2 regions of the Micrococcus sp. M4NT genome follow, and region 1 is predicted to be linked to the other one. Evidence: riboswitches for the same ligand, from Rfam matches in the RefSeq annotation. Region 1 holds a riboswitch; the other holds the start of a gene.
The links. A riboswitch is a leader RNA that binds a small molecule or an ion and turns the genes downstream of it on or off. The one in region 1 is predicted to bind thiamine pyrophosphate.
Positions count from the first base shown of each region.

Region 1 (4,402 bases):
CCAGCACGCGGGAGCGCAGCAGCGCGAGCTGGGCCTCGGGGCCGAAGCCCTCGAGGGCGATCTGCCGGGAGAAGCGCTCGAGCTGCGTGTCGGCGAGCTCGTCGAGGCCGTGCGGCGCGCGGCGCTCGCGGGGGTCCGCGGCGCTCACCTCACCACCACCCCGTCCGGTCGTCGCCCTCGCCCACGGGGGCGATCCGCCCGGCCATCGGCGAGGACGCCGTGGCGAGCGGACGCGGCGGGATGCGCCCGGCGTGGGCGGCCTCCCAGCCGGACTCGACCGCGAGCGCGAGCGCCCGGGCCATGCGCGCCGGATGCGCGGCGCGCGTGATGGCGGACGCGGCCAGGACGGCGTCGCACCCGGCCTCCATCGCGAGGACCGCGTCCGAGGCGGTGCCCACGCCGGCGTCGAGGATGATCGGCACGGACGCGCGCTCGCAGATCAGCTCGAGGGAGTGGCGGTTGAGGATGCCCAGGCCGCTGCCGATCGGCGAGCCGAGCGGCATGACGGCGGCCGCGCCCGCCTGCTCGAGGCGCCGCGCGGCCACGGGGTCGTCCGAGGTGTAGGCCAGCACGGTGAAGCCGTCGGCGACGAGCCGCTCGGTGGCCTCGAGGGTCTCGACGACGTCGGGCAGCAAGGTGCTCTCGTCGGCGATCACCTCCACCTTGACCATGTCCGTCTCGAGCGCCTCGCGGGCCAGCTGCGCGGTGAGGACGGCATCGCGCGCCGTGTGGCAGCCCGCCGTGTTGGGGAGAACCGCAATGCCGAGACGGTCCAGCAGCGGGATCACGCCCGAGCCCTCGCCCACGGCGTGGCGGCGCATGGCGACTGTCGTGAGCGTGGTGCCCGAGGCGACCAGGGCGGCCTCGAGCGCGGCGAGGTCCGTGATGCCGCCCGTGCCCATGATGAGGCGCGAGCCGATCTCGCGACCGCCGACGGTGAGGGGCGGGACGACGTCCGGTGCTCCCACGCGCTCAGCCACCCTGCACCGCCGTCACGATCTCGAGACGCGCACCGGCCTCGGGCACGATGGCGTCCCAGCGGGAGCGCGGCACGACGGCCTCGTCCACCGCGACCGCGACGCCGAGCCGACCGCCGTCGGCGGCCGTGCCATCGGGGCGGATCTCGCGGCCGGTCAGCTGCGCGACCACCGCGCGGAGGGAGAGCGGCGCGTCGAACGCTCTCACCTCGCCGTTGACCGTCAGGGTGTGCGGGCTCATGCGGGGACCTCCTGCGTGGGGGCGGGGGACGACTCGGCGGACGGCGCCGAGATGGCGAAGCGGTCGGGGCGGACGAGGTCGAGCAGCCCCTCGTCGTCGGCGGTCCAGGCGGGGCCGGCCCCGCCTGGCCTGCCCGGCTCCCCCGCCGCCCGGCGAACCAGCTCCAGCGCGGCGTGCGCCGACCACGCCGCGAGCAGCACCCCGTGCCGGTGGTGGCCGGTGCAGACGATCACGCGGGGCGCATCCGGCAGCGGGCCGAGGAACGGGGCGTCGTCGGGGCTGCCGGGGCGGGCGCGCGTGGTGACCTCCTCGAGCAGGCAGTCCCGGATGGCGGGCAGGATGCGGGCGGCGTCCTCGAGGAGGTCGAGCACGGCGCCGGCGGGGGTGCCGGCCTCGCGGTCCTCGCGGCTCGTCGCGCCGAGCACGAGCCCGCCGCCCGCGCGCGGGACGAGGTACACGGGCCGTCCGCCCACCAGAGCGCGCACGGTCCGGCTGAGCAGGTGCTCCTCTCCCGGGGCCAGCAGGGACGCCGGCACCCGCAGGCGCAGGATGTCCCCGTGCACGGGGCGCAGCGGCAGGGGCAGGGCGGCGGGGTCGCCCCCGAGCGCGGCGTGGCCGAGCCCCGCGGCCAGCACGGCGACGTCGGCGGTGATCGGCTGCGCGGTCCCGGCACACCCGGCGGCGGTCACCTCCACCTCCTCGCCCACCTGGTGCACCGTCACGGCACGGGCGGGGACCAGGTGCACGCCGTCGTCGGCGGCGAGGCGCGTCAGGGCCGCGGCACGGGCCCGGCGGGGGTCGAGCTGATCGTCGTCGGGGGCGTCGAGGGCGCCGGCGAGGGCGGGTGAGAGGGCCGGCTCGGCGCGGCGCAGCGCCGCGACCGTCACCGGGGCGACGGGACGCGGCAGCCGCAGGGCGGTGCCGGGCTCCGCGGCGGGGGCCTGATCCGCGCCCGCGGCGTCGACGGGCGAGAGCGTCTCGCGCCAGCGCCGCGCGTCGGCAGGCTCGGCGCCCACGAGCCACGCACCCTCCACGCGGTGGCCCGCGGAGGCGCCACCGGCCTCGATCCGGGCGACGAGGTCGCCGGTGAGCGCCCAGGACCGGGCGAGGAGCGCGCCGAGCCCGGACTGCGAGTACTGGGTCTCCCCGAGCGGGGCGAGCATGCCGGCCGCGGCGTGGGTGGCGGCGTCGCCGGCGGCGGGCGCGTCCAGGTCCGGGGCGATCACGGTCACCTCGTGGCCGGCGTCCCGCAGGCGCACGGCCGTCGCGAGGCCGACGATCCCGGCCCCCACCACCACGCAGCGCATGGGCTCCTCCTCACGGCGGCATGATCCGCATCGAGTCTGATGGTCGGCGCGCCCCGCGCGTGCGCGGACTGCGTCCCTCTCAGCCCGCTGTGGCGCGGGCTCCCATGGATGCCGCCCAGCATACGCCGGGTGGGCGGACGTGGCAGGGTGGGCGCATGCCGCACCGCCCCGCCGCCCTCGCCACACGCGCCGAGCGCGCCCGCCGCCTCGCGGGCGCCCGCCTGTACGTCTGCACGGACCTCTCCCGCCACGTCCGCGACGACGGCGCCCTCGACGCCGGCGCGTTCGCCGCCTTCGCGGCCGCGTGCTTCCGCGGCGGCGTGGACGCCCTGCAGGTGCGGGACAAGCGGGTCGAGGTGGGCGTCGAGCTCGAGGCCCTGGCGATCGTGGTGGAGCTGGCGCGCGAGCACGGGGCGCTGTCCGCCGCGAACGACCGGGCCGATGTCGCACTCCTAGCCGGCGTGGACGTGTTCCACGCGGGCCAGGACGACCTGACGAGCACGCAGGCGAGGCGCGTGCTCGGCCCCGAGGTGCTGCTCGGGCGGTCCTGCCGCACCGAGGAGCAGGTGCGCGGGGCCGCGGCCGATCCGGAGCTGGACTACTTCTGCACCGGGCCGGTGTGGGAGACGCCGACCAAGCCCGGCCGGGCCGCCGTGGGGCTCGCTCTGCCGCGGTTCGCGGCGGAGATCACCGCCCCCGGCGGCGAGGCGGCGGGACGTGTGTTCTTCGCGATCGGCGGGATCGACGAGGACCGTGTGCCCGCGGTGCTGGGCACGGGCGCCGAGCGGATCGTGGTGGTGCGGGCCGTGACCGGCGCCGACGATCCGGAGGCGGCGGCGCGGAGTCTGCGTGCGGCGGTCACGGGCTGACGCTGCCGCGCCCGGGTGGGAGCGGCGCGGCAGCGCCGCGTGGACGACCCCCGCCCTCGCCACGGGGTCATCGACCGTGACCATGACGCGGTCGTGCTCCTGCGTCTCGTCGAGGGGGACCTCCAGGAGCGGCCTCGTCGAACTCCCTGGGTCTGCCCATGGTTCGAGGGCAGCCATTCCAGAACGATCAGTCCCGATCGCCCGCCCCCCGGTCCCGATGGCTGTGGTCGAGCGGGCCGTGCCAGCGGTCGGTGCGCCGGCCGACGTCGAGCCGCTCCCCCGCCGCGATGGCCTCCGCGAGCCACGGCTTGGCCGTGCGCAGGGCGTCCTCCCAGGCCGTCCCGCCCGCGGCGAGCACCGCGAGCGCCGAGGAGAGCGTGCAGCCCGTTCCATGCGTCGACCGGGAGGAGACGCGCGCGCCGCGCACCTCGGTGACCCGGCCCTCGGGGCCGATCACGGCGTCCGGGACCCCTTCCGCGAGGTCCGCGGCATGCCGGAGGTGGCCGCCCTTCAGGACGACCGTCACGCCGTGCTCCGCGGCGAGGCCGCGGGCCAGCTCCAGGGCGTCCACCCACCGCGCGGGGACGTCCGCGCCGGTCAACGCCGCGAGTTCGGGCAGGTTGGGCGTGACGACGTCCACCGCTGCGAGCAGCGGCGCCCACCCGGCGGGCACGGCGGCGTCGGAGAGCGCGTCCCCCGAGCTCGCCACCATCACGGGATCCAGCACGACGCGCGGGGGCCGGACCCGCTCGAGCCAGTCGCGGACGGCATCCCGGAGCTCGGGCGAGCCGAGCATGCCGATCTTCACGGCGTCGAGCCCAATGTCCGCGGCGACCGAGTCCAGCTGGGCGCGGACGACGTCGACGGGCAGCGGATGCACCGCCTGCACGCCCTGCGTGTTCTGCGCCGTGACGGCCGTGATCGCGGTGAGCCCATAGCCGCCCCACGCCGCGATGGTCTTGAGGTCGGCCTGGATGCCGGCGCCGCCGCCGGAGTCGGAGCCGGCGA
Region 1 is NZ_JAMYEH010000007.1:132,682-137,083, forward strand. It holds gene moeB (molybdopterin-synthase adenylyltransferase MoeB) at 1-148, opposite strand, end outside; gene NJC10_RS06510 (thiazole synthase) at 150-968, opposite strand; gene thiS (sulfur carrier protein ThiS) at 973-1,218, opposite strand; gene NJC10_RS06520 (FAD-dependent oxidoreductase) at 1,215-2,525, opposite strand; TPP riboswitch at 2,530-2,634, opposite strand; gene NJC10_RS06525 (thiamine phosphate synthase) at 2,681-3,394, shown strand; gene thiD (bifunctional hydroxymethylpyrimidine kinase/phosphomethylpyrimidine kinase) at 3,582-4,402, opposite strand, start outside.

Region 2 (4,402 bases), on a different contig from region 1:
GGGCTGGAGCGCCGCCCAGGCGGAGGCCGAGCTCGCGGGCCTGCTGGGCGTCACGCGCGTGGTCTGGACCGCCCTGCCCCGGCGTCCGGGGAGCGGGCCTTTCGGCGGACCGGGCCACCTCGGCGGCTGGATGCGCTTCGTCGAGCCGGGGCGGCTGGCGGTGCACTGGCGTGCCGACCGGTTCCACCCCGAGCACGCGGTCGGAGCGGCCGCGCTGCGCGGACTCGAGGGCACGCCGGACGCGGCAGGCCGTGCGCTGCGCGTGCGCACCGTGCCCGGGGGCGCGCTGCCCGAGGCCTACGACCCCGCCGAGCAGGGGGTGCGCTCGCTCGTGGACGCCGTCCCGATGGGCGGGCACGTGCTGCGGCCGGCGTTCGAGGACGCGCCGACGGAGGAGGCGGCCACGGCGCTCACGGCCGAGCTGCACCCGGGACGGCGTCAGCTGCGCTTCCCGGCGCCTCCCCTGCTGCGCCTGGCCGGCTCCCTCACCGACCTGGTGCTGGTGCAGCCCCGTCCGCAGGACCGGCCACGGGATCCGGGGCCGGACTCAGCGGCGGCCCCGCATCCTCCGGCCGCTCCCCCATGCCGCTGACCCCGGCGGGGGGCTGCCCCCGCTTGGCGCGCCGGGCCTCCGCGGGGCTCAGGCCCACGCTCACCCCGCGCGCCTCCTTGCGCGTGTGGCTGCCCTCCTCCGCGGAGGAGCCGCCGCGCAGCCGGGCCAGAAGGGTGGACTGCCTCCGCTCCATGCCCTTCAGGTCCGAGGCGATCAGCGAGTTGATCCACCGTGCGTTCGGATCGGCGTCGATCAGGATGGCCTTGGCCAGCAGGGTGCAGGGGAGCGCGAGGATCGCACCGAGCGGGCCGAGGACCCACGCCCAGAACAGCAGGGAGAGGAAGCTGACGGTGGGGATCACGCCGATCGCGTCCCCGGCCACCTTGGGCTGGATGATGGACTGCAGCACGAAGTTGAGCACCGAGTAGCTGATGACGACGCCGAGGAAGGCGGGCCAACCGCCCTCCGCGAGGCCCAGGATGGCCGGCGGGATCAGGCCGATGATGAAGCCGATGTTGGGCACGTAGTTGGTGAGGAAGCTCAGCACGCCCCACACGAGGGCCATCGGCACGCCGATCACCAGGAGCGCCACGACGTCCAGGACGGCCACGATCAGCCCGAACACGGTGGTCACCACCCAGTACCGGCGCACGCCGCCCGCGAAGTCCATGAGCGCCTGGCCGAACTCCCGGCGGGCCGAGCTCAGCAGCTGGACGCGGCGCTCCACGGCCATGGAGTCCATGGCCAGGAAGAACATCCCCATGACCACGGTGATCAGCAGGCCCACCACCGCGTAGACGTTGGACGCGATGGCGGTCAGCGCGGTGACGGCGGCGCCCGTGACCTGCTTGATGTCCACGGCCTGCAGCTGCGCGTTCACCATGTCCGGGGTGAGCCCCTGGGAGGACAGCCACGCCGAGACGTCCTGCATGATCGCCTGGAACCGCCCCGCGTACTCGGGCAGGGAGCTCACCAGCTCGAGCCCGGACCAGAAGATCAGCCCCACGAACACGGCCAGCACGGTGACCACGAGGAGCACCGTGGCCGTGGCCCCGAGGACGGGGTGCACGCCGCGCTCGATCAGCCAGCGCTGCAGGGGGTAGGCCACGATCACGAGGTTCAGCCCGAGGAAGACGGGCGCGATGATGGAGGAGATGCCCTGCAGGAACTGCACGAGCACCACGAGGCCCGCGAGCGTCAGCACGATCACGAGCATGCGCGGCCACATCCGGTGCGGCCGGCGGATGTCCCAGTCGGAGGCCGGCGTCGCCGGGGCGACCTGGGGGGCGGGGGCGGGTCCGGCCGGCGCGGCCTCGTCGGGGGTGCTCACGCGTGCAGTCTAAGGTCGGCGCGGACGCGATAGGCTCGCCCCAGTCCACATCGACAGGGGAGCGCCGCAGCGGCGCTGAGAGTGCGGTCCGCCGCAGACCCTCGAACCTGCTCCGGCTCGCACCGGCGAAGGAAGTCGAGACCCTTTCCCGGGGCGTCCGCATGCCGCGGGCCCGCCCCCGGCCCCTCCCGCCGCGCAGGAGGAGACCCGCATGACCCGCACCGCCACCGAGCACGCCCGCCGCCCGCGCACCGCCGCGCTGGCAGCCCTCTCCGGCGCCGCCCTCGCCCTCACGGGCTGCTCGCTCTCCGGCCAGGGGGGCTCCGGCTCCTCCTCCGCGGCGGGCTCCGCGGACGCCGCGGCCGCGGCCACCACGTCCGGCTCCGCCGCCTCCGGCTCCGACTCCGCGGGCGGTGGCAAGACCGTCACGATCATGACCCATGACTCCTTCGCGCTGCCCGAGGAGCTCATCGCCCGGTTCGAGCAGGAGTCGGGCCACCAGCTCTCCACCACCGCCCCGGGCGACGCCGGCTCCGTGGTCAACCAGCTGCTGCTCGCCAAGGACCACCCCACGGTGGACGGCGTGTACGGCATCGAGGACCACTCCACGCACCGGCTCATCGACGAGGGCGTGGTGGCCGAGTACACCCCCGCGAACCTGCCCGAGTCCGCGAAGGACCGCGTGGTCGAGGGCCGGATGATCCCCGTGGACCAGGGGCAGGTGTGCCTCAACGTGGACACCCCGTGGTTCGAGGCGGAGGGGGTGGAGGTCCCCGACTCCCTTGAGGACGTCACCGACCCCCAGTACGCGACGCTGACGGTGCTCACCAGCCCCGTGACCTCCTCCCCCGGCCTCGCCCTCCTGGCCGCCACCAAGGAGGAGTTCGGCGACGATTGGAGGGGCTGGTGGGAGAAGGCCCTCGACGGCGGCGCCAAGGTGGACGCCTCGTGGTCGGACGCGTACTACACCGACTTCTCCGGCGGCGAGGGCAAGGGCGAGTACCCGATCGTGCTCTCCTACTCCTCCTCCCCCGCGTTCGCCCCGGCCACGGACGTCCTGGAGGCCTCCTGCACCCCGCAGACGGAGTACGCCGGCGTCGTCGAGGGCGCGAAGAACCCCGAGGGCGCGCAGGCGTTCATCGACTTCCTCCTCTCCGAGGACGTGCAGAAGGCGCTGCCGGAGTCCATGTACATGTACCCGATCGACGAGTCCGTGGAGCTGCCCGCCGAGTGGGCCGAGAACGCCCCCCTCGCCGAGGACCCCATTTCCCCGGATCCGAAGGCCGTGGACGCCGAGCGCGAGGAGCTGCTCAAGGAGTGGACCGCGCTGCACGAGGAGCACGCCGGGAAGTGACCTCTCAGGTCCCCGGCCCGCCCGCGCTCGCCGAGCCCGTCCTCGCGCCCCCGGGTCGCCCCGCGGGCGGACGGCGACGGCGCCGCACGCGGGCCGGCGGGGACGGGATCGGCGCGTGGTGGCTGCTCGCCGCCGTCGTGCCGCTCGCGTTCCTGGCGGTGTTCTTCGCGTGGCCCGTGGCGGCCATGCTGTGGCGCGGCGTGTCCGCGGACGGCGCACTGGACCTCACCGCGTTCGGCGAGGTCCTCGCCCGCGAGCGCACATGGCGGATCCTCGGGCAGACCCTGGGGATGGCGGCGGCCGGCACGGTGGCCGCCCTCCTGCTCGGGCTGCCGGCCGCACTCGTGCTGCACCGCCGGGCGTTCCCGGGCCGCGCGCTGCTGCGCGCGGTGGTGACGGTCCCGTTCGTGCTGCCCACCGTCGTCGTGGGCGTGGCGTTCCGCGCCGTGCTGGCCCCCGGCGGGCCGCTGGGGTGGACGGGCCTGGACCAGTCCACCGCCGCCGTCGTGCTGGCCCTCGTGTTCTTCAACGTCTCCGTGGTGGTGCGCCAGGTGGGCGCGCTGTGGGGGTCGCTGGACCCGCGGCAGGAGGAGGCCGCGCGCACCCTCGGGGCCTCGCCCTGGCGCGCGTTCCGCACCGTGACCCTCCCGCAGCTGGCGCCCGCCGTGGCCAGCTCGGCCGCGCTCGTGTTCCTCTTCTGCTCCTCGGCGTTCGGGATCGTCCAGACCCTGGGCCGGCCGGGCTACGGCACCCTCGAGTCCGAGATCTGGGTGCAGACCTCGGTGTACCTGGACCTGCGGGTGGCCGCGGTGTTCTCCACGCTGCAGTTCCTGGTGGTCATGGCCGCCGTCGGGATCTCCGGGGCCACCGCGGCGCGGAGCGTGCGCGCCCTGCGCCTGCGGGACGCCCCGCTGCGCCGCCTCACCCGCGCGGACGCGCTGCCCGTGGCCGCCACGCTGGCCACCGCGGCGCTCGTGCTGCTGCCGCTGGGCACCCTCGTGCTCCGCTCCTTCCACTCGAGCCAGGGGTGGGGGCTGCGCAACTACACCCTGCTGGCCACGAGCTCGGGGGCCGGCTTCGCCGGCGGCACCACGCCCCTGGAGGCGCTGGACCACTCGTGGCGCACCGCCGTGGACGCCACGCTCCTCACCCTGCTCGCCGGCGT
Region 2 is NZ_JAMYEH010000003.1:116,170-120,571, reverse strand. It holds gene NJC10_RS02995 (agmatine deiminase family protein) at 1-592, shown strand, start outside; gene NJC10_RS02990 (AI-2E family transporter) at 486-1,883, opposite strand; TPP riboswitch at 1,929-2,034, shown strand; gene NJC10_RS02985 (thiamine ABC transporter substrate binding subunit) at 2,095-3,237, shown strand; gene NJC10_RS02980 (ABC transporter permease) at 3,234-4,402, shown strand, end outside.
Region 2: another riboswitch for thiamine pyrophosphate. It lies ahead of NJC10_RS02985 (thiamine ABC transporter substrate binding subunit); the one in region 1 lies ahead of NJC10_RS06520 (FAD-dependent oxidoreductase).